DNA from 3 places in the Arthrobacter sp. AOP29-A2-19 genome. Region 3 is predicted to be linked to each of the others. Evidence: predicted binding sites of a transcription regulator. Region 3 holds the regulator's gene; each other region holds the start of a gene.
The links. Region 3 encodes HrcA, which represses chaperone genes, less so after heat shock. Its sites were predicted from a motif close to TTNGCACTCGNNNNNNNCGAGTGCNAA; they were not measured.

Region 1 (7,680 bases), 1.2 Mb from region 3:
ACCTCTAGGGAGACCCCGTGAGCACCTTCGGCGGACTGAACGCCGCAATGAGTGGTCTCAACGCTGCCCGCGCGGCCCTGGAGACCGCCGGCAACAACATCGCCAACGTCAACACGCCGGGCTACACCCGGCAGCGCGCGGACATCGCCGCCATCGGCCCAACCGCCACCATGGGACTTCTCAGCGGCGGACCCCGGGTGGGCCAGGGCGCGGCGATCGTCGGCATCGCCAGGCTCGCCGACGGTCAGCTCGACGCCCGCGTCCGCGGGACGGGTGCCGCGGCTGGCCTCGCGGACACACGCGCGGCGGGGCTCTCCAATATCGAGGGCATGCTGAGGGAACCCGGGGAACAGGGCCTCTCGGCACTGCTGAACAAGTTTTGGGCCGGGTGGCAGGGCGCGGCCAACCAACCCGGGGGCGCGGCACCCGCCGCGACCGTGCTGGAAAGCGCCCGGAACGTGGCCACGCGCCTCTCATCCTCCCGCGCGGAGCTCGAGGGGCAATGGAACCAGGAACGGTCCTCGCTGGACTCCACGGTGTCAGAGCTCAACACGGCGGCCGGCCAGGTCGCCGCGTTGAACGGATCCATCCGGTCCGTCACCGCAGCCGGCGGCAACGCCAACGAACTGCTGGACCGCCGCTCCGCCCTGACCACCCGCATCGCGGAACTCGCCGGCGGGACGGTCCGTGAGGCCGGCGACGGCACGATTGACGTGCTCGTCGGCGGCAACGCCCTGGTCTCCGGCACCACTGCGCGCGCCGTTGTGGTGGCCGGAGGCATAGCCATGGGCGCGGCCGCGCCCACCGTGGAGTGGGCGCACCGGCCCGGCCGCGCCCTAGGTGCGGACGGTGGACGCCTCGCCGGTTCCCTTTCGCTGCTTGCCCCGTCCGACGGGGCGGGAACGGGTGGCGCCTACGCCGAGACGGCGGCGGCGCTCGACGGCGTCGCCCGATCGCTGTCCGACCAGGTCAACGCGGTCCACGCAGGGGGAACGACGGCGGACGGACGAACGGGGCTGGACTTCTTCTCCTACGACGCGGCAAATCCCGCCGCGTCGCTGGCGGTGTTGGCCACCGGGGCACGCGACCTGGCGACCCGCTCCCCGGGCGGCGCCACCCTGGACGGATCCAATGCCGACCGCGTGTCCGGCCTGTCCGGCGCGGCGGGCGGGCCGGACGCCCTGTGGTCTTCGATCGTGCTCGGTGTGGGACTGTCCGCACAGTCCGAGGCGCAGCAGTCGGTCGTGGCCGCCGTGGCCGCAACCAGCGCTGCCGCCCAACAGCAGTCAGGCGCCGGCGTTTCCCTCGATGAGGAAAACGTCGCACTGCTCGCCCATCAGCACGCATACCAGGGGGCGGCCCGCGTGATGACCGCCATCGATGAAATGCTGGATACGCTCATCAACCGCACCGGCGTCGTCGGACGCTAGACGGAGGACAACATGATCAACCGGGTCACCAACGCGGGAGCCAGCGTCGCGGCGCAGCGGAACCTGCAGGCCGCCATGCAGCGGCTGGCCACCATCCAGGAGAAGGCTTCCTCGCTGAAGGAGATCTCTCGCCCCAGCGACGATCCCGCCGGCGCGGCGAACGCCATGACCGTCCGCGCCCAACAAAGCGCCAACGAGCAATACACGCGGAACGTGCAGGACGCCAAGGGATGGCTGTCCGCGGTCGACGGCGCCCTGACGGACGCCACGTCGGTTCTGCACCAGATCCGCGACCTGACGGTGCGCGGCGCCAACGACGGCGCCCTCTCCACCAGCAACCGGGAGGCCATCGCGATCGAATTGGACACGCTGAAGGACTCGCTGCTGTCCGCGGCGAACACCCGCCACATGGGCCGCAACGTCTTCGCGGGCACCACGGACATCGGCGCGGCCGTCGGGCCCGGTTACGCCATGGGCGCCGGCCTCGGAACGGTGGAACGGCGCACGGGCGAGTCGACGACGGTCCGCGTCGACGCCGACGGCCAGGCGGCCTTCGGCTCGGGCGGGGACAGCGTCTTCGCCCTGGTCGACCAGATCGCCGCGGATCTCCGCGCCGGCGTCAACGTCTCGGCGCGCCTCGCCGACGTGGACCGCCACCTGCAGTCCGTGCTCTCCGTCCAGGCCGCCTCCGGCGCGAGGCATGCCTCGGTCCTCGCGGTAGAGGAAGGTCTGCTCGACGAGAAGGTGGCGTTGGAGGGACAGCGCGGGAGCATCGAGGACGCCGACCTGGGCACGGTGGCACTGGAGCTCAAGGTGCAGGAGGTCGCCTATCAGGCCGCCCTCTCCGCATCGGCCCGCGTCCTCCAGCCCTCGCTGATGGACTTCCTGCGGTGAGCGCCGCCACAGGGACCGAATTGACGGTCGCCGCCCCGCTGCCGGGCATGGAAAGCCTCACGACGTTCTCCCTGGTCCCGGTGGAGCACGCCGTCGGCCTCTTCTCGCTCGAGTCCACGGAAGACGAGGAGGTCCGCCTGTACCTGCTCGATTCCGCGACGCATCTTCCCGACTACCGGCCGCGGTTCTCGGACGAGCAGCTTGGCCGGATCGGAACCCCCGCGGCCGGCGGCCTGTCGATCCTCACCATCGTCAACACCTCGGGCGGCCGGCCGACCGTCAACCTGTTGGCCCCGCTGCTGGTCAACGACGCCACAGGCGCCTGCGCCCAGGTCATCCTCGACGGGCAGGATTGGCCGCTCCGGGCTCCGCTTCTGGCGCCCGCCTAGCGCCCGCCGTCCCGGAGTAGGCTGGCCGCGTGGCCATCCTCATTGATCCGCCGGCGTGGCCGGCGCACGGTACCGAGTTCTCCCACCTGGTTTCCGACCATTCGCTGGAGGAGCTTCACGGCTTCGCGGATCGGGCCGGGCTTCCGGAACGCGCGTTCGACAGGGACCACTACGACGTTCCGCGCCGCCGCTACGCCGACCTGGTGGCCCAGGGCGCGGTCCCCGTCGCCGCGACCGAACTGGTCCGCCGCCTGCTGGGGAGCGGCCTGCGCGTCCCCGCGCGGCAACGGCCGGAGAAGCTGAACGGAATCCTGATCGCCTCGTGGGACAGGCTGGTTCCCGGCTGCCCCGCCGTGGGTCGCGAACTGGTGCGGCGGTGGTCGGAGGACCACCGGCACTACCACGACCGGACCCACCTCCTGGCGGTAGTGCGCGCGCTGGACCTCCTGTCCGGCGAGGGCGAGCCCGCCGGCCGTCACCCGCGCGCACCCTGGCTGGCCGCCTGGTTCCACGACGCCGTCTATGCGGGCAGACCCGGCGAGGACGAGGAGCAGTCCGCCCAGCTCGCCGAGCGCCTGCTGGGCGATGCCGCGCTGGACTCGGAGGAGGTGCGGGAGACGGCGCGCCTGGTCCGTCTCACCGCCGGGCACCGCCCCGATCCGGACGATGCGCCCGGCCTGCTGCTCTGCGATGCGGACCTCGAGGTGCTCGCCCGCCCGCCGGCCGACTACGGGCGCTATGTGGCCGCCGTGCGCCTCGACTACGCGCACGTCCCGGCCGCCGCCTTCGCCGCGGGCCGCGCGGGCGTACTGCGCTCCCTCCTGGCGCTGGATCCGCTCTACGGGACGGCGACGGCCCGGCGGCTCTGGGCCGCGGCCGCCCGCACGAACCTCGGCCGGGAACTCGCCGCCCTGGAGGCTTCGCGGTAGAACGCCGATGGCCGCGGCCCCCGAGGGGAACCGCGGCCATCGTTGTCCGGTCAGCGACCGAAGGTGCTCGGGTGGTGCCGCCGCAGCGGCGGGAGGCTAGAAGCCGCCCATGCCGCCCATGTCGTCGCCACCGGGCATGGCCGGAGCGGCCTTTTCCGGCTTGTCGGCGACAACGGCCTCCGTGGTGAGGAACAGGCCGGCGATGGACGCGGCGTTCTGCAGTGCGGAACGCGTGACCTTCACCGGGTCGTTCACGCCGGCGGCGAGCAGGTCCTCGTAGACGCCGGTTGCGGCGTTCAGGCCGTGGCCCGCGGGCAGGCCCTTGACCTTGTCGGCGACGACGCCCGGCTCGAGGCCGGCGTTGAAGGCGATCTGCTTCAGCGGGGCCTCGATGGCGACCTTGACGATGTTGGCGCCAGTCGCTTCGTCACCCTCGAGGACGAGCTTCGCGAACGCGCGCTCGCCAGCCTGGATGAGGGCGACGCCGCCACCGGCGACGATGCCCTCTTCGACGGCGGCCTTCGCGTTGCGAACGGCGTCTTCGATGCGGTGCTTGCGCTCCTTGAGCTCAACCTCGGTGGCCGCGCCGGCCTTGATGACGGCAACGCCGCCGGCCAGCTTGGCGAGGCGCTCCTGCAGCTTCTCGCGGTCGTAGTCGGAGTCGGAGTTCTCGATCTCGGCGCGGATCTGGTTGACGCGGCCGGCGATCTCCTCTGCGTCCCCTGCACCTTCGACGATGGTGGTCTCGTCCTTGGTGACGACGACCTTGCGGGCCTGGCCCAGCAGGTCGAGCGTGGCGGTCTCCAGCTTGAGGCCGACCTCCTCGGAGATGACCTGTCCGCCCGTGAGGATGGCGATGTCGGCCAGCATGGCCTTGCGGCGGTCGCCGAAGCCCGGCGCCTTGACGGCGACGGACTTGAACAGGCCGCGGATCTTGTTGACGACCAGGGTGGCCAGAGCCTCGCCCTCGATGTCCTCGGCGATGATCAGCAGCGGCTTGCCGGACTGCATGACCTTCTCCAGGACCGCGACGAGGTCCTTGACGTTGGAGATCTTGGAGTTGACGATCAGGATGTACGGATCCTCGAGGACCGTTTCCTGACGCTCGGCGTCGGTGACGAAGTAGGCCGAGATGTAGCCCTTGTCGAAGCGCATGCCCTCGGTCAGTTCGAGGTCCAGCCCGAAGGTGTTGGACTCCTCGACCGTGATGACGCCTTCCTTGCCGACCTTGTCCAGGGCCTCGGCGATGAGCTCGCCGATCTGGTTGTCCCCGGCGGAGATGGACGCGGTGGCGGCGATCTCTTCCTTGGTCTCGATCTCCTTGGCGGAGGAGAGCAACTCGGCGGTGACGGCCTCGACAGCCTTCTCGATGCCGCGCTTGAGGCTCAGCGGGTCGGCGCCGGCGGCAACGTTGCGCAGGCCTTCCTTGACCAGGGCCTGAGCCAGAACGGTGGCGGTGGTGGTGCCGTCGCCCGCGACGTCGTCCGTCTTCTTGGCAACTTCCTTGACGAGCTCGGCACCGATCTTCTCGTACGGGTCCTCGAGCTCGATTTCCTTGGCGATGGACACGCCGTCGTTGGTGATCGTGGGTGCGCCCCACTTCTTCTCCAGAACGACGTTGCGGCCACGCGGGCCGAGGGTCACCTTGACGGCGTCGGCCAGGGTGTTGAGGCCCCGTTCGAGGCCGCGGCGTGCTTCCTCGTCAAATGCAATCATCTTGGCCATGGCGGCTAGTGGTCCTTTCGGGACGGTCATGCGTTTTCATGGGCCGGAGGCAACGCCCGCGACGGACGGTAGCCGGTAGGCGGTTTCGGTACGCCTGCCAGACTTCCTCGCTGCAACTGGCCCGGGGTTCACCCAAGGTTCCGCGACGAACGGCGGCCGATCGGCGTTGGCCGACGGACACTTAGCAGTCGCGGGACCCGAGTGCTAAACCAATTATTGGCACTCTCCCATCGAGAGTGCAAGCGCGGCGCCCGATTCGGTTCATCAATGGCGGAGACGCGCCCCCGAATCAGCCGTAGTTGCGGCCGAGGACGACCGAAATCTCCACCGGGATGTTCGGCGTCTGGAAGACGGTGGCGATGCCGAGCACGCGCGCTGCCTCCTCGGCGGTCGCTCGGGACGAATCCGCCCGGTAGTAGACCACGGAGTACTCGACCTGCTTCGTCCAGTTGGACGTGCTGACGGCGGTGAAGCCTCCGCCGCGCAGTCCCGCCGCGCCGGACGCGGCCAGCCCTGCCCTGGCCGCGCCGTTGTAGACACCGACGGGGGTGGACAGTTCGACCCCTCCCTCCGCCTCGGCGGGGTCGTCCGTGGGACTCGCCTCGGTGGACTCTTCCGCTTCCTCCGACTCGGGCGCCTCGGATTCGGCGGCCTTTGACTCGGCGGGCTCGGGCGTCTCCGTCTCCGAGGGCTCCGCGGACTCCGGTGCGCCGGACGTAACGGACGAGGCGTCCGTGGAGTTGCCTGGCGCCGCGGCGGGTGCGCCGGTGAACTGCGGAAGCACCAGGAACGAGAACAGGCCCACCAGCAGGGCGAGGGCGCCGACGCCCATCAGCGGGCCGAGCCCTGAGCGGGAGGCGGCGCCGGCAGACTCGGCGCGGTGGACACCGTTGCGGTCGGTGAACTCCGGCACCCTGTCGAATTCGTCGTTCGAGTACTTGCTCATGGTTGTCCTTGGCTCAGATCGAAATGTCGGCGGCCGCCGATCGTTTGGTCGTCCGCGGAAGGCCGGGAACCACCCGGGCGCGTCCGCCGTGCCAGCTAGGCCTCGGTGGCCAATCTGCGGGCGCTGCGGGCGCGGTGCCGGGTTGAACGTAGTCTACGCAATCTCTTGACCAGCATTGGATCGTGCGCCAACGCGGCATCGGTGTCTATCAGCGCGTTGAGGAGCTGGTAGTAGTTGGCCGCCGAGAGGCCGAACAACTCACGGATGGCCTGTTCCTTCGCGCCGGCGTATTTCCACCATTGGCGCTCGAGCGCGAGGATGCGCTGCGACCGTTCGTCCAGGGCGCTGTCCGGGTCAACCGCGAACTCCAAGGCGGTCTCTTCCGCTGCCACAAACGCTCCTCCCGGTCGACTGCCGCGCTGGCGCGGGGCACGCCTCCCATGGTAGTTGCGAATGACAGCCTTGTCATTCGCGGCTGCCGGCCGCGCGCGCGGCAGAATGGACGGATGGACCAACCCCGGGAGACGCAACAGCAGGGCGCCCTTTTCGAGCTGCCGGGCGGGCCGCAGCGGCGCGGCGCCGGGCGTGTGGGGCGCCCCGACGCCAACGACGAGCCTGCCGCGACGGCGGCCATGGCGCCCGACTGGGCGGAGGCCCTCGCGCCGGTCGCCGGGCGCCTCGCGGGTATCGAGGCCGAGCTCCGGCGGCGGCGTGGCCTCGGCGAGGAGGTGCTGCCCGAGGCGGAAAATATCCTGCGGGCCTTCACCCGCCCATTGGCCTCGGTCAGGGTCCTGATCGTCGGTCAGGACCCGTATCCGACGCCGGGCCACGGCATGGGCCTCGCCTTCGCCGTCGAACCGCACGTCAGGCCCCTGCCCCGGAGCCTGGCGAACATCTACCGCGAACTCGCGAACGACGTCGGCGGGGTCCCGCCCGCGCACGGGGACCTGTCCGCGTGGACGGACCAGGGCGTGCTCCTCCTCAACCGGGTGCTCAGCGTGGAGGCGGGGGCCGCGGGATCACACCGCTCGCTGGGGTGGCAGGAGGTGACGGACGCAGCCGTCGCGGCCTTGGCGGCACGCGGCACGCCGCTGGTGTCCATCCTCTGGGGGCGGGACGCCGGGGCGGTGGCGCCGCTGCTTGACGGAACGGCCGTGATCCGCAGCGCCCACCCGTCGCCACTGTCGGCGCGCCGGGGGTTCTTCGGATCCCGCCCGTTCAGCCGCGCCAACGCGCTGCTCGCGGACCAGGGCGCGGCACCGATCGACTGGAGCCTGCCAGCCGCGTCGTAGGGGACGGGCGCCGCGTTAGCGGCGGCGGATGCGCCGTCGTTCGTGGCTGTTCCACCCCTTGGTCAGCGGGCGGGC
Region 2 (7,680 bases), 1.6 Mb from region 3:
CCGGCTTCGTCCGCGACCCGCAACTCCGCCGCACCCGCGGTCACCAAGGGAAAGGCGAACCCGCCACCCTGCCGGACCGCCGGCGCGTCCGTCGCGACGGCCCCGTCGTCGAGCCCCTCGACATAGGCCAGCAGGCTGTCCTTCACGCCCCAAACCATTCCGTGCTCCATCGCATCCTCCGCTCGTCCGCGCCGCCCAGTGCGGCCAACTATTCACGCCATGCACGTTCGGGATGACAATAATTCATTTGTGGCGCGTGGCACACGCTGGAAGTCTCGAGTGGTACCGGGCGGGCACTGCCGCCCCCATGCGGAGGTAGAAATGAACATCATCCTTGATCGTCCCCGTTGCGAGGGCCACGGCCTGTGCGAGGAGGCCGCGCCGCGGCTGATGCACCTCGACGACGACGGCGAACTGGTGATCGACGTCGAGGCCGTCGAGGGCGACCAGCTCAAGGCCGCGCAGTCGGCCGTCCGCGTCTGCCCCGTCGCCGCGCTGAGGCTGGCGTGAGCGTGGGCCGCCTGGACCGCGTCGTCGTCGTCGGCAACGGGATCGCCGGACTCACGGCCGCGGACTCGCTCCGGAACGCCGGCTTCGACGGCGAGCTCACGATCGTGGGCGACGAGCGTCATGCGCCGTACAGCCGGCCCGCCCTCTCCAAGGCGGCCCTCGTCGACGACGGGGAGATGGCCTCCCACCTCCTGCCCGCCCCGGACCACGGCGCCGTCGAGATCCTCGGAGCCTCCGCGGCACGCCTCGACGCCGTCCGCAAGATCGTTCACCTCGCGGACGGCACGGGGCTCCCGTACGACGCCGTCTTCGTCGCCACGGGCTCGCGCGCCCGGCGACTGGGCGGCGGGTCCGGCGTCGAGGAACACACGCTCCGGACGCTCGACGACGCGCTCGCGCTGCGGCGCCGGCTCGCGGACCGGCCGTCCGTGGTGGTGCTCGGCGGCGGCGCCCTCGGCATGGAGATCGCGTCCGGCTGCCGCGCGCTCGGCTGCGAGACCACCATCGTCTCGAACGGCGCGCCGCTGGCCGCCCACTTGGGAGGCCACCTCTCCGGCGTCGTCCTCGAGTCCGCGCTGCGCGGCGGGCTGAGGGTCGTCGCGTCCCGCGCCGCGGAACTGCGCGACGCGGGCGGGCACGCCGGGGTGGTGCTGGCCGACGGTTCGACGATCGAGGCCGAGGTGGTGGTCAGCGCCGTGGGGGACCTGCCGAACCTTCAGTGGCTGGCGACCAGCGGCCTGCTGACGAACGGCGCGCTGGAGGCGGACCGGCGCGGGCGTGTGGGGCCCGGTGTGTTCGCGGCCGGCGACGTCGCGACGTTCCCGACCCGTCGCGGACCGACGCGCGTTCCCCTGTGGACCAGCGCGATCGAACAGAGCAGGGCCGCGGCGCTCGCGCTGGTCCGCGGCGAGGAGGCGCCGGAGCTCGACTTCCTGCCGTACTTCTGGACCGAGCAGTTCGGCCACACCCTAAAGGCCAGCGGGTTCCTGCCCCTGGCCGGCGAGCCCGAGGTTGTCGACGGCGACCCCGGCGGCGGCTCGTCCCTGCTGCGCTGGACCCACGACGACGGGACCGGCACCGCCGTCGCTCTGAACTACCGGATCGCCATCCCCAGGCTCCGCAAGATCGGTCAGGCCCTCCCGGCGGCGGCCCCCTAGCCGTTTCGACGAAGCCACCCGCTCCCCAACCCCGTTTCGACGAAGGCAGATGCGCGCTTTCGGGGGTTTCGGGACATCTATCCTCGGCGAAACGAGACGGGCGGGACATGTGGCCTCGTCGAGAGGTCGAACCGGAGGGCCGCGGGGCCGACGGCGCCGCGGGACGCGGGACACGGGGCGGCGCCCGGCCTCCGGATGGGCGCCGGGCGCCGCCCCGCTTAATGGGCGCCGGGACTACTTCTCCACAGACTCCTGGCCCGTGGCCGTGGTGGTCTCACCCTCGATCATGTGGCCGTTCTGCTTGCCGCCGACCTCCACGGAGATCTTGCGCGGCTTGGCGCTTTCGCGGACCGGGATGGTCAGCATCAGGACGCCGTTGTTGTAGTGGGCGGTGATCGACTCGATGTCGATGCCCTGGCCGAGGTTGAGCTGGCGCACGAAGCTGCCGCCGCGGCGCTCGCGGGTCAGCCACTTCACGCCCTCCTCCGCCCCCAGCGTCCGCTCCGCGCGGATCGTAAGCAGCTGGCCGTCGACGTCGATGTCCACGGAGCCCGGATCGATGCCCGGCAGGTCGGCGCTCAGGATGTAGTGGTCCCCCTGGCGGTAGAGGTCCATGGGCACGTCCCGGAGGCGGTTCTCAAACAGGGAGCCGGCCAGGCGGTCGAACTCACGGAACGGATCGAAATTGTTTGCCATGATGATCAACTCCTTCGTGCGGCACCGGCGGGTGCCGCTGCTTGCTTGTGTTTGCGGGGATGAGCCGGACGCCCAGACTTGAGTGTCCTACGCTCAACCCGGAATTAAGTTAGCACTCGGCAATGGACAGTGCCAGAGGTACGCGAGGTGATTTCTCCGTCGGCGAACGACGCATTTCGGTAGCCGGTTGGACGCACGAGCCGCCCCCTGTGGTGGGATGGGAACCATGAGACTCGCCACCCTCCGCCGCCCGGATTCCAGCGGAACGTTCGCCGCCGTCATCGACGGGGACTCCGCCGTCGAACTCACCGGATTCGCCGACGTCGGGACCTTCCTCGCGGCGCCGTCCGGCAGGCGGGACGCGGCGCTGGAGGCCGCGGCGTCCGGCGGCACACGTCAGGACGCCCGCGCGGCCGCCTTCGCGACGCTCGTCCCGAACCCCGCCAAGGTCTTTTGTGTGGGCCTGAACTACCGCAACCACATCGCCGAGACCGGCAACGAGGTCCCGAAATTCCCGACCGTCTTCACCAAGTTCGCGGAATCGCTCACGGGCCCGAACGACGAGATCGAAATCCCGGCCGAGGACCACCGGGTCGATTGGGAGGGCGAGCTCGCGATCGTCATCGGCGAGGCGGGGCGCCGCATCCCGGAGGCAGACGCCGAGCGGCACATCGCCGGCTACGCCGTGTCCAACGACGTCTCGATGCGCGGCTGGCAGGGACGCACGCCGGAGTGGACACAGGGCAAGTGCTGGGAGGCCGCCAGCCCGCTCGGCCCGTATCTGGTGACCCCGGACGAGTTCACCGCCGGCGCCCGCATCACCACACGGGTCAACGGCGAGGTGGTGCAGGAGGATTCGACGTCGGACCTGGTCTTCTCGCCGGCCGCCCTGGTGGCCTACCTCTCGACCATCGTGACGCTGCGCCCGGGCGACCTGATCCTGACCGGCACGCCCGCCGGCGTGGCCCTGGGGCGGCGCAACGCCGAGGGCCGCCATCCGTGGCTGAAGCCCGGCGACGTGCTGGAGACGGAAATCGAGGGACTCGGCGCACAGCGCAACGTCCTGGTGGCCGGCCCGGTCACTGGGCGGTAGGGCGTGGACCTCGCCGCCGTCGCCGCCGACCTCTACGGGTCGATGCCCGGCGACTTCGTGTCTCGGCGCACGGAGGCGGCGAAGGGGACCGGGGACAAGGAGGCCGCCAAGGCCATCCGGGCGCTGCCGAAGCCGTCGTCGGCCGCGTGGCTGGTGAACATGCTGGTGCGCCACCGGAGGGACCGGATCGACGCGGTGCTTGCGCTGGGCGAGGACATGCGGGCGGCCCAGGAGAACCTGGACGCGGAACGGCTGCGCGGGCTGTCCGCCGACCGCCGCGCGCTGCTGGCCGCGCTTGAGCGCGAGTCCGCGGACCTGGCCAAGGAACTGGGGCAGGCGGCCAGCGGCCCGACCGTGGCGGAGGTCAGGGAGCACCTGCAGGCCGCGATGGCCGATCCGGCGGCGGCGGAGGCCACGGCCAGCGGAGTGCTGGTGCGCACGATCTCGGCGGACGGATTGGATCCGGCGGACCTGGCCGGCGCGGTCGCAGTTCCTGACGCGCCGGGGTTGCCCATGTCCGGTGGCCGAACGCCGGGGAACGACGGCGGGGCGCGCCCGGCGTCCGGGAAGGGCGACGCGAACCTGATCGACGCGAAGAGGATCGAGGCCAAGCGGGCCGAGGCGCGGGAGAGGACATTGCGCGCGGCCCGGGAGGCGGCAGCCCGGACCCGGGAGCGGGCGGAGCAGGACTCCGGACGGCGGCGCGACGCCGAGGACGAGGTCGAGGCGCTCGACGAGCGCCGGGCGTTCCTGATCCGCGAGCTCGAGCGGGCCCGCCGGGACATCGCGGCCGTCGAGCGCGAACTGGAGAAGGCCCGGGCGAGGCTCGCCTCCGCCGACCGCAAGGCTGAAGCGAGCCGGAGGGACGCGGAACGTGCGCGGGATCGGCTCGAGGCAGCCGACCGGGACGCCGAGGACACCTAGTGCCACGCGGGCCTACCAGCGGATTTGCGCCACGCTCTCCAGCGGCCGCCGCTCCCCCGCCACCCTGACGATGGCGGCCGCCGGGAGGTCGGCCGCGTGCAGCACCTCGGCGAAGCCCAGGTCCGTGCGCTGCTCGAGCTCCCCCAGCGTGACCTGGTAGACGCGGAACTCGTCGAGGTCCGGCAGGGCCTGGATCTCCACAAGATCCTGGGTGAGCAGGAACGCCCTGGCCCTGAGCGCGCCCCCCTCCCGGTAGACCACGAGCTTCCAGTATTCGCGGGGCAGCGCCGTGCCGCGGTAGACGCGGTCGTCGGCGTGGAACACGGGCCCGCCCATGATGGTGGCGCGCAGGTCCTCGACGTCGATCCCCTCGAACAGGGCGTCCTCCAGCCGGCCCCAAATCCCGGCCTTGCCGCTCTGGTTGAAGTCGTCGATCTGCGGGGCGATGTTGGTGAAGAAGAAGGAGTCCCGGTTGGCCTGCCCGGCCTCCTGCAGGTCCCCCCACAGCAGGTCCGAGCGCCGCGCGAGGTGCCCGCGGTCCAGCCTGTTGCCCGAATACAACTCGTTGCCCGTCTGGACGTCGTCGGGAAGGCGGGGATCCCGGGCGAAATTGATGTTGGCGCGGCTGAGCTTCTTCAGGCTGGCCCCGTCGACGTTCCAGGCGACCCAGCGCGCGAGGCGCCGCGAGCGGCTGACACTGAGGGAGAAGTGGGTGTAGGGGACAACGGGGGATCCTTCCATGGGAACCGCGTCGTCCCGGATGCCCTCCCCCAGCGTCGGCGGGTCGATCCGGTCTCCCAGGAAGTCGATGGCGTATCCGGCGCGCGCCGTCGGTATCTCGGCGTTGGTCTCGTTGGTCGTGGCCACGGAATCCTGCCCCTCCCTGATGCTGTCCGTCCGACGGGAGCGCTGGCGGGACCGCTCGGCCCCGCGGCCCCTCCTTCGCTGGGCGCCAGCCTACCGCCGCCGTCCGACAAGAGCGCAGCGCGCGATTATTGCGAATGACTATCATTATTAACTAGAATCAATCGCATGAACACACTCCCACCTTTACCCCAGCCCCAGCTCGGCTCCACAGCGAGCTCCCCGTCCGCGGGCCGTCGACGGAGCCGGTACCTCTGGTCGGCCGCCTCCTTGGCGGCCCTCGCCCTCGCCGTTTCGGCTTGTGGGCAGGACCCGGGACCCGGCGCACAGCCTCCCTCCTCCGATCCCACCGCCGCCGAAAACCCGGCGAGCGCGGAACAGCGCGCCTCGCGGACCGAGGTCGCCTCCATTTCCCCGCGCGTCGTCCTCAGCCACGACGGCGGCCTGCTCACCCTCGACGCCGAGACCGGCGCAACGGTCCACGAGGAGGATCTTCGCGGATTCCTGCGGCTGAACAACGCCGGAGACGGCCAGCACGTGGTGGTCACCCACGGCAACCGCTTCGAGGTCTACAACAGCGGAATCGACGCGCAAGGCCATGGGGACCACTTCCACTACTACGAATCGGACCCGGGACTGAGCGGGATCGGCTTCGCCGCACCCCACGCCGGCCACGTTGTGGTCCACAACGGCCTGACCACGCTGTTCGGAGACGGCGACGGCTCGATCCAGACGTTCACCTCCGAACACCTCAAGGACGGCCAACCCCGGATTGAGCGGCATGCCTCCGACTCGCCGCACCACGGGGTCGCATTGCGGCTGGCCGACGGCACCCTGCTGACCACGCAGGGCACCGAGGAGGCCCGCGACACCGTACAGGTCAAGGACGGTGGCGACACCGCGGCGGAGACGTCCGATTGCCCCGGCGTGCACGGCGAGACCGCCGCGGCCCCGAACAAGAACGGCGATGTGGTGGTGCTCGGATGCGAGAACGGACCGGTCGTCTACCGTGACGGGGCGTTCCACAAGGTGCGGACGGAGCGGGACTACCAGCGCAACGGCAACCTCGCGGGCTCCGAGGAGTCGCACATCGTGCTCGCCGACATGAAGGTCGACGCCGACGCCGAGCAGGAGCGCCCCACCCAGGTCGTCCTCATCGATTCCCTCTCCGACTCGCAAAAAACAGTCGAACTGGGCTCCTCCTACTGGTTCCGCTCGCTGGCCCGCGGCCCCGAAGGCGAGGCCTTGGTGCTCACCTACGACGGGAAGCTCAACGTCATCGACGAGGAGACCGGGAAGGTCACGGCCGCGATCCCGGCCATCGGCGCCTGGGAGGAGAAGTCCGAGTGGCAGCAGCCCGGACCGATCCTCAAGACGGCCGACGGGATGGCCTACATTACCGATGCGGAGAACAAGAAACTCGTTGTTGTGGACCTGGCGGCGGGCGAGGTCGTCAACGAGATGGACCTGGGCGTCGTTCCGGTGGAGATGGCGGTTGTGACCGGCCATCCCGAGGCGCCGGAGGGCGCCGACGAGAGTCACGGGGCACACGGCCACGACGACGAGTCGTAGGCGCCGCCGCCGGGGCGACTCGAGCGTGACGCGGCGCTTCGCCACGGTGGAGAGCTACGGCGTGTGCCCGGAGTGTTCGTCCGGCCGCTGGCCGCGGACGCCGAGCGCCCCGGCGACCGGCCGGCACACGGGATCATCGATGATCGGACCGCCGCGGCGGTGCAACACGCCCTTGCCGTAGACGGCCTCGAGATTGGCACGGGTGAGCACCTGGTCCGGCGGACCGGAGGCCACCACCCGTCCGTCCATCAGCACAACGTGGTCCGCCGCCCGCGCTTCGTCCAGGTCGTGGGTCGTCAACACCACGGGCCGGCCCCCGCGGGTCTCGGCATTGATGATCCGGTCGATGGTCCGCGCGGACACCAGGTCCAGGCCGGTCAGCGGCTCGTCCAGGATGAGTGCCTCATGCTCCTGCGCAAGCCCCTGCGCCACGTACACGCGCTGGCGCTGTCCCCCGGACAGCTCGTCCAGGTGCCGCCCCGCAAGATCAAGCAGCTGCATTTGCCCCAGTGCGACCGCGACCGCCTCGCGGTCCGCCCGCCGGAACGGGCGGAACCACCCAACGGATGGATAGCGGCCCATCGCGACGACGTCGCGCACCGTCATCGGCGTTCCGGCGGGGTAGACGACGGACTGCATCACGAAGGACAACCTCCCGCGTGCCTCGCGAACCGGCCCGCCGAGCACCTCCAGCCGCCCGGCCCGGGGCTCGAGCACGCCGGCGATGGCCTTGAGCAGTGTGGATTTTCCCGAGCCGTTCGGCCCGACAACCGCCGTGAGCCCGCGGCCGGGAAGCTCCACGTCGGAGGGAGCGACGGCAATGTGGTTGCCGTGCCCCAGCACCAGGCCACGCGCGCGCACCAT
Region 3 (7,680 bases):
ATGTCGCCGAGCATCCCGGCCGGTGTGGGGCTTCCCGGGCTGCCCGGGCGCAACTCGTCCATCGGGAACGACATCACGTCGGTGGGACCCGGGAGGTCCATCCAATCGATGTGCAGGCGCTCGATCGCGTCCTCGTCCACCAGGATGATCGAAACCTCGGCCTCGGGGTGGACATAGAGGGAGTCCAGGATGTGGCGGCCGAGGCGGCTCAGCTGCTCGAGGTCCGCCTCCAAGGCCGACTCGTTGTTGACCTCCACGGACACGGCTAGCCCTCCCCGTCTGCGGGCGCGGCCGCGGACGGCCGTCCCGGACGGCGGTTGGTGCGGCGTGTGCGCCAGTCGATGGGCGGTGCGGACTCGCGTTCCGTCCAGGTCTCGTAGGCCGTCACGATGTCGGAGACGAGCCGGTGGCGCACCACGTCGCTGGCGTCCAGCGTGCGGAAGGCGATGTCCTCCACGTCGTCGAGAATCTCGCTGACCACCTTGAGGCCGGACTTCGTGCCGCCGGGCAGGTCGATTTGGGTGATGTCCCCGGTGACCACGATCTTGGAGCCGAAGCCAAGGCGGGTCAGGAACATCTTCATCTGCTCCGGCGTTGTGTTCTGCGCCTCGTCGAGGATGATGAAGGCGTCGTTCAGGGTGCGGCCGCGCATGTACGCCAAAGGTGCCACCTCGATGGTCCCCGCGGCGATGAGCCGCGGAATGGACTCCGGGTCCACCATGTCGTGCAGCGCGTCGTAAAGGGGGCGCAGGTAGGGATCGATCTTGTCCGTCAGGGTTCCCGGCAGGAAGCCGAGCTTCTCTCCGGCCTCCACCGCCGGGCGGGTCAGGATGATGCGGCTGACTTCCTTGGCCTGGAGGGCCTGCACGGCCTTGGCCATGGCGAGAAACGTCTTGCCGGTGCCCGCAGGGCCGATGCCGAAGATGACCGTGTTGTCGTCGATGGCGTCCACGTACGACTTCTGGTTCACGGTCTTGGGGCGGATGCTGCGGCCGCGCCCCGAAAGGATGTTGAGGCCGAACACACCGCTGGCGCTTCCAGGGACGGACGAGGGCGCCTCCACCATGCGAACGAGTTGTTCGACCAGGTGGGCCGAAATCCGCGTGCCGCCGGCCGCGAGCCCGCGCGCCTCGGTGACGACGCGCATCGCCTTCGCGGCGTCCACGGCGTCGCCAGCGATCGTCAATTCGTTGCCGCGCACGTGGAGCTTCGCCAGCGGGTAGACGCCTTGCACGATCCGCAGCACCTCGTCGTGCGCTCCTAGTGTTGCGACCATCTGATCCGTGGTGTCGAAGCGCACCACGTCGGCCGCACCGGAGTCCTGTTGTGGCTTGTCGGCGTCTTGGGTCATGCTGGCGGCGTCGCCTCCCGTTGCTGTGCGCCGGCCTATCCCGACCCGGGGTTCTCCGAGGCGTTTCCGGCGCCCTTCCATCGTACTTGAACACGCTTGTCGAACACGGGCGGCGGCACGGCGGCCCGCCGCGCGGTAGCGCGCCCGCCACTTGTACGCACCGGTAATTAGTGCAACAACGGGACATATCGGTAGTACAACAGTCCGGCGTCAACACCGGAACCCGGTGCTCCCGAGGGGGCCCACTATGCCAAGCTTGGTGTGGGCGGCCATGGCGACCGCGCCCCTCCACCATGAAAAGGACCACGTTGACAAGCCCTCGGCACCGCAGGCGCACCAGCTCCCGCTTGGCTGTTTTGGCGCTTGTGGCGTGCCTCGGCACAGTCTCGGCGTGCGCGGGGGGCACCGGCGCGTCGACCAGCACCATGCCGGACGGAGCCTCCGCCTCGGCTCCCGTGGCCTCGGCGAAGACGGACGCCGCCCCGCTCGAGAAGCTGAGCAGCCACCGCCTCTCCCCCATCTATTGGCTGGGCGAGCGGGACTCCACGGTGTACCTCTACCGCGAGTACCGCCAGGCCGAGGACCAGGGCGATCCCATCACAACCAGCATCAAGTACATGCTGGAGCAGACACCCACGGATCCCGACTACTTCAATGTCTGGTCGCCGGCGGCGCGCATCGGTACGTCCATCGACACCGACAACGTCATCACCGTCGACCTCTCCGCCGACGCGTTCTCCCGGCAGTTGGATCGGGGACTGGCGGAGCGAGCCGTCCAGCAACTTGTCTATACGGCGACGGGGGCGGCGGCAAACGCCGGGCTGATCACGGGCACGGCCCCGGCCCGTGTGACCGTCCTGGTGGACGGCCACACGGGATACCAGGCGTTCGGGCACATCCCCCTGGAGGGACCCATCGAGCGTGTGGCCAGCCTGCGCGCCCCCCTCTGGATCATCGAACCCCAGCACGACGGCGCCTACACCGCCGGCCGACTGACCATCCATGGGGTGTCGGCGGCGTTTCCGGGCGGCACTCGCTGGGAGGTTCGGCGCGTGCAGGACGGCGACCCGGCAGAGGTCGTGTCCCAGGGTGCCGTAGCGCTGGGGTCCGGCGACCTCCCCGCCGACGAATACGAGCTCGTGATCGCCATGGAGCCGGGCGAGTACCAGCTTGCCGTGTGGGGTCAGGGCGCCAAGAGCGGAGAACGCCTGAGCGAGGACACCAAGCGCTTGACGGTGGAATAGGGCAATCTTCCGACGGGGGGGTCCTCACGGGAGGCCGCCCGCCGTGGGCGCGGGGCGCTAGGGCCGCCCGTCCAGGAGCCCGGCAAGATGGCGGACCAAAACGAGTGCGGCGGGCCCGGCGGTCGAGGCCCGCAGGACATTCGTTCCGAGCGACGCCGTCGTGGCGCCGGCCGCCACCAGCTTGTCGATCTCGCCGGGGGCGATGCCGCCCTCGGGCCCGACGACCAGGAGGATTTCGGCCGGCTTCGGCCCTTCGGCGAGCCATTCCGCGACGACCCGCGACAGCGGGCTTGCGGCCTCCTCGTGGAGGACCACCATTAGGCGGCGGCCGGGCTCCGGCGCCGTCCCGTCGGCGGCGAGGGCCGCCAGCTGGGCCGTGCCCACGGTCTCCCCGACCGACGGCTCGCGCGAGCGCCTCGACTGCTTGACGGCGGCGCGGACCGTTGCTTCCCACTTCGCGCGACCCTTGGCGGCCTTATCGGCGGACCAGCGCACGACGCAGCGCTCGGCCTGCCACGGGACCACGTGGTCGATGCCGAGCTCGACGGCGGACTCGACGGCCTGCAGGTCGCGGTCCCCCTTGGCCAGCGCCTGGACCAAAACCGTGCGCAGGCCCGGCGGGGGCGCGAGCTCGAGTCCCTCGATCTTGGCCTCCAGGGATCCTTTCGCCGTGGAAGTGACCACGCAGACCGCGCGCCGCCCGTCGCCGTCGACCAGGTCAATGCGCTCGCCTTCCCGCACCCGCTTGACGGACACGGCGTGGTGGCCCTCCGGGCCGTCGAGCGGCACGGTGTCGCCCGGCGCCGCGCCAACGAGCGCCGCCGGGTCGACGCGGAACGCCTGGTTGCTCATCAGCCGCGGTGGCCGAGCTTGTCGAAGAAGCGGGAGAAGACGCCGCCGCGCTCGGAGAGCCGGCCCTCGGCCACTTCCTCGCCGCGCAGCCGGGCCAGCTGTTCAAGCAGGTCCCGCTGCTCGGCGTCGAGCTTCGTGGGCGTCTCGACCTGGAGGTGGACGATCAGGTCTCCGCGGCCGCCGCCACGCAGGCGCGGCACGCCGAGCTGCGCAAGGCGGATGGTGTCCGCGGACTGCGCTCCGGCCTCGACGCGGATGTCCTGGGCGCCGTCGAAAGTGTCGAGGTCCAGGTCGGCGCCGAGGGCCGCGGCCGTCATCGGAACCGTGAGCGTGGCGTGGAGATCGTTGCCCTCGCGCTCGAAGACCGGGTGCCGACGAACGTCGATTTCGACGTAGAGATCTCCGGCCGGGCCCCCGCCGGGGCCGGCCTCGCCCTGTGCGGCGAGGTGAATTCGCGTGCCCGTCGCGACGCCGGCTGGGACCTTGAGTTGCTTGCTCACGCGCTCGCGCACTCGGCCCTGGCCCATGCACTCGTTGCACGGGCTGGGGAGCGTGGTTCCGAACCCGCGGCAGGCACTGCAGGTCTCCACGGTCATCATCTGGCCGAGGAAGGAGCGCACCGGCCGCTGGATCTGCCCGCGGCCGTGGCAAATGGTGCAGGTCTCGGGCGATGTGCCCGGCTGGCAGCACGAGCCCTCGCAGGTCTTGCAGGTGACGGCGGTCTCCATTTCCAGCGGGTAGACGACCCCCTGCACCGCGTCCTTGAGGTCGATGGTGGCGGTGATGAGGGCGTCGCGGCCACGGCTACGCCGGGACGCGGGGCCGGCGGACTGGCCCTGTCCGCCGAAGAACTGTTCGAAGATGTCGTTGAAGCCGAATCCGGCGCCCGGTCCGCCGCCGCCGGCGTTGCCGTTCTCGTTCCCCGTGGCGTCGTAGTTCCGGCGCTTCTCGGGATCGGACAGCACCTCGTAGGCGCGGGTGACGAGCTTGAACTCGTCGGCGGCGCCCTCCGCCGCATTGACGTCCGGGTGCAGCTTGCGCGCCAGTTTGCGGTACGCCTTTTTGATCTCCTCGGTGGTCGCGTCCTGCGCGACGCCGAGCACGTCGTAGTGGTTGCTCACAGTGTTCGCTGTGTCCTTTCCTGCGTTTCGATGCTTGGTGTACCGGGAGGCAGGCGTCAGCCGGCCAAGATCCGGGAAAGATAGCGGGCGACCGCGCGCACGGCGGCCATGCTGCTGGGGTAGTCCATGCGGGTCGGGCCGAGGATGCCTATTTTGGCCGATTGGCCCGGTCCGTAGCCCGTGGCGACCACCGAGGTTTCGACCAGTCCACCGTACGCGTTCTCGCTGCCGATGCGCACCGCGATGCCGCGGGCGTCCATCTCCATCTCCGAGAACAGCCGCAGGAGCACCACCTGTTCCTCCAGCGCCTCGAGGACCGGCGTGATGGTCAACGGGAAGTCCCCCGTGGAGCGGGCGAGGTTGGCGGTTCCGGCCATCACGATCCGGTCGACCACGCTGTTGTCGCCCAGGGTCCCGAGGGCGCCGGCGATGATGCGCGCGGCAATCCGAAGGCGGGCGGGAACGGTGTCCACGGCGGTCGCCGCAAGGGCCGCAAGCTCGGCCAGCTTGCCCGCGGCGGCCGCGCCCATAAAGGCAGCCTTCAGGGTGTGCAGGTCGTCGTCCGAGGTCTCCGGCGGCGTGAGGACCACCCGCTGTTCCACCTTGCCCGACGTGCTGATGAGGACGGTCAGCACCTGCCCGGAGCCCAGACCCACCAGTTCGATGTGGCGCACCGCCGCGTCGCTGTACTGGGGCACCTGGATGACCGCGACCTGGTGGGTCAGCTGGGCCAGGAGCCTGACCGTCCGCTCGAGCACGTCGTCGACGTCGTCCGCTCCGTCGATGAGCGACTGGATGGCGCGCCGCTCGGCGGGCGAAAGTGGGCGCACGTCCTCGATGCGGTCCACGAAGCGGCGGTAGCCCTGTTCCGTGGGGATGCGGCCCGACGACGTGTGGGGGGCCGCGATGAGGCCCTCGTCCTCCAGCGCGGCCATGTCGTTCCGGATGGTTGCCGCCGAGACGCCCAGGTGGTGGCGCTCCACGAGGGCCTTCGATCCCACCGGCTCGCGGGAATGCACATAGTCTTCGACGATGGCCCGGAGGACCTCGAGGCGTCGCGGTTCGGACATCCCGTCCCTCCAATCTTCGTCTCGCTGCAAAATGTCGGAAGACGCCGGTGCTTAGCACTCGACGTGTTCAAGTGCTAAGTCTAATACCTTTCACCGTTGTTAGCATGGTGGCTGCGCGCCGGGTGGCCGGAGCGCACCGTCGCCCGAGGGGGCGCACGACGAAAGGCTGTCTGGTTCCGTGAACAACTACGAATGGGGCGCGCAGGAGATCTCCGCGCCGCGCCGCCGCGAACTTCGGAAGGTCCCCGCGGCGCTGGGCCTCTTGCTTGAGGACGTCCAATCCGAGTGGGTCGGCGAGGTCGTGCGCGTGGAGAAGGCCGGCGGAATGCGCATTGTGGTCCTGGAGGACCGGCGCGGCAAGACGAAGTCCTTCCGCACCGGCTTCGGGTTCCTGCTGGAGGGCGAACCGATCGAACTCGTCGAACCCGTGTCCGGCATGGCTCCCGCCGGCCCGGTCCGAACGGCCTCTGGCTCGGTGCGCGTGGACAACCTCAAGGCGCGTACCGCGCGTGCCAGCCGCATATGGGTGGAGGGCAAACACGACGCCGAGCTCGTCGAGAAGGTCTGGGGCCACGACCTTCGGGTCGAGGGCGTGGTGGTGGAGCCGCTCCACGGCGTCGACGACCTCGCGTCCTTCGTCCGCGATTTCCGCCCCGGGCCGGGCCGCCGTCTGGGCATCCTGGTGGACCACCTGGTCCCCGGGAGCAAGGAGGCGAAGATCGCCGCGGAGGCCATGGCCGTGCCCGGCGCGCGCGGCAACGTCCTCGTCGTCGGGCACCCCTATGTGGACGTATGGCAGGCCATCCGGCCGTCCGTGCTGGGCATCCGGGCCTGGCCCGTCGTCCCGCGCGGCACAGACTGGAAAACGGGCATCCTTCGTGGGCTCGGATGGCCCCACTCGACGCCGGCAGACGTCGCGCTCGGGTGGAAGCGGCTGCTGGGCAGCGTCTCGAGCTACGCCGACTTGGAGCCGAGCCTGTTGGGCCGCGTCGAGGAGGTCATCGACTTCCTGACGGCCGACGGCGGGTAGGTCGCGGCCGCCGCACTCCGGTGCCCCCGGAAGATCGGGGGCGGATGCGCGGGCCGCGTGCGCCGCCGGCGTGCTTCTCGGATAAACTGACGGCAATTGGCATCCATGAATGGAGACGCGGGCGTGACCCACGGGTTCGACGAAAAGGCACGGAACGGTTCCGGGGACCAGAGGCACTACGAGGCCTCCTCCCCCGCTCCGCTGCCGCTGAGTCCCTCAGAGGACCGGCAATGGGCAACGATCGCCCACTTCGGAGCGATCCTGGGCTTCGTGCCGTCCGCGGTGATCTACTTCGTCTACCGGGGTCGCGGTCCGTTCACCGCGCAGGAGTCCAAAGAGGCGCTGAACTTCACCGCGCCACTGACCGTGTTGGCGATGTTGGCCAACATCCTGACCCTGATTCCCGTGGTGGGCGGCTTCTTCGCCGTCGTCGCGGTCGCCATCTGGGTCTACCTGACGGTCAGCGGCGTCGTCGCCGGCATCGAGGTCAATCGCGGCCGGCCCTACCGGTACCCGCTCAACCTGCGCTTGCTCCACTAGGCGGCGGGCCCCACACCGACCCCGGGTTTCGCCGCGGTGCCGATCGGCGCCGCGTGTCCGTGACCCTCGGGCCGCGCCCGGATCAGAAGTCCAGCAGCCGCCGCACGATCGCGTCCGCCAGGAGCCGTCCGTTGAGCGTGGGCACAATGGTTCCGTGCAGCGCGGCCGCGCCATCTACCAGTCCGTCGGCGATCAGGCCGGCGACGGCGGAGCGCCCCTCGGGCCGCAACAGGGCAATGGGCATGCCGTCGGAGATCCGCGTCAGGAGCATCGCGCGCTCGAGGTACCGTGCTTCGTCGTCCGGCGTCTCCCTCCCCGCCGCCGGGGAGACCCCCGCGTCGATTCGCTGCTGGTACGCGGACGGGTGCTTGACGTTCCACCAGCGCAGGCCGCCCACGTGCGAATGCGCGCCGGGCCCGGCGCCCCACCAGTCCGCGCCGGTCCAGTACGCGATGTTGTGCCGGCAACGCGT

Region 1: groL (chaperonin GroEL) is a predicted target of HrcA. The motif match lies at 5,549-5,575, and genes of this name have one in related genera.
Region 2: AC3ZJJ_RS17025 (Hsp20/alpha crystallin family protein) is a predicted target of HrcA. The motif match lies at 2,473-2,499, and genes of this name have one in related genera.

What each region holds. Positions count from the first base shown of each region.
Region 1 covers NZ_CM176894.1:2,564,047-2,571,726, forward strand. The annotation lists gene AC3ZJJ_RS11870 (flagellar protein FlgN) at 1-8, shown strand, start outside; gene flgK (flagellar hook-associated protein FlgK) at 18-1,430, shown strand; gene AC3ZJJ_RS11880 (flagellin N-terminal helical domain-containing protein) at 1,443-2,324, shown strand; gene AC3ZJJ_RS11885 (flagellar assembly protein FliW) at 2,321-2,713, shown strand; gene AC3ZJJ_RS11890 (DUF4031 domain-containing protein) at 2,743-3,642, shown strand; gene groL (chaperonin GroEL) at 3,739-5,367, opposite strand; gene AC3ZJJ_RS11900 (LytR C-terminal domain-containing protein) at 5,657-6,313, opposite strand; gene AC3ZJJ_RS11905 (DUF3263 domain-containing protein) at 6,409-6,705, opposite strand; gene AC3ZJJ_RS11910 (uracil-DNA glycosylase) at 6,820-7,605, shown strand; gene AC3ZJJ_RS11915 (threonine/serine exporter family protein) at 7,621-7,680, opposite strand, start outside.
Region 2 covers NZ_CM176894.1:3,677,660-3,685,339, reverse strand. The annotation lists gene AC3ZJJ_RS17040 (HtaA domain-containing protein) at 1-158, opposite strand, end outside; gene AC3ZJJ_RS17035 (ferredoxin) at 322-510, shown strand; gene AC3ZJJ_RS17030 (NAD(P)/FAD-dependent oxidoreductase) at 507-1,667, shown strand; gene AC3ZJJ_RS17025 (Hsp20/alpha crystallin family protein) at 1,902-2,363, opposite strand; gene AC3ZJJ_RS17020 (fumarylacetoacetate hydrolase family protein) at 2,590-3,456, shown strand; gene AC3ZJJ_RS17015 (hypothetical protein) at 3,460-4,380, shown strand; gene AC3ZJJ_RS17010 (DNA/RNA non-specific endonuclease) at 4,393-5,247, opposite strand; gene AC3ZJJ_RS17005 (hypothetical protein) at 5,515-6,816, shown strand; gene AC3ZJJ_RS17000 (metal ABC transporter ATP-binding protein) at 6,871-7,680, opposite strand, start outside.
Region 3 covers NZ_CM176894.1:1,347,346-1,355,025, forward strand. The annotation lists gene ybeY (rRNA maturation RNase YbeY) at 1-263, opposite strand, end outside; gene AC3ZJJ_RS06170 (PhoH family protein) at 266-1,351, opposite strand; gene AC3ZJJ_RS06175 (GerMN domain-containing protein) at 1,777-2,595, shown strand; gene AC3ZJJ_RS06180 (16S rRNA (uracil(1498)-N(3))-methyltransferase) at 2,653-3,447, opposite strand; gene dnaJ (molecular chaperone DnaJ) at 3,447-4,568, opposite strand; gene hrcA (heat-inducible transcriptional repressor HrcA) at 4,625-5,638, opposite strand; gene AC3ZJJ_RS06195 (DUF3097 domain-containing protein) at 5,817-6,668, shown strand; gene AC3ZJJ_RS06200 (DUF4870 domain-containing protein) at 6,774-7,208, shown strand; gene hemW (radical SAM family heme chaperone HemW) at 7,291-7,680, opposite strand, start outside.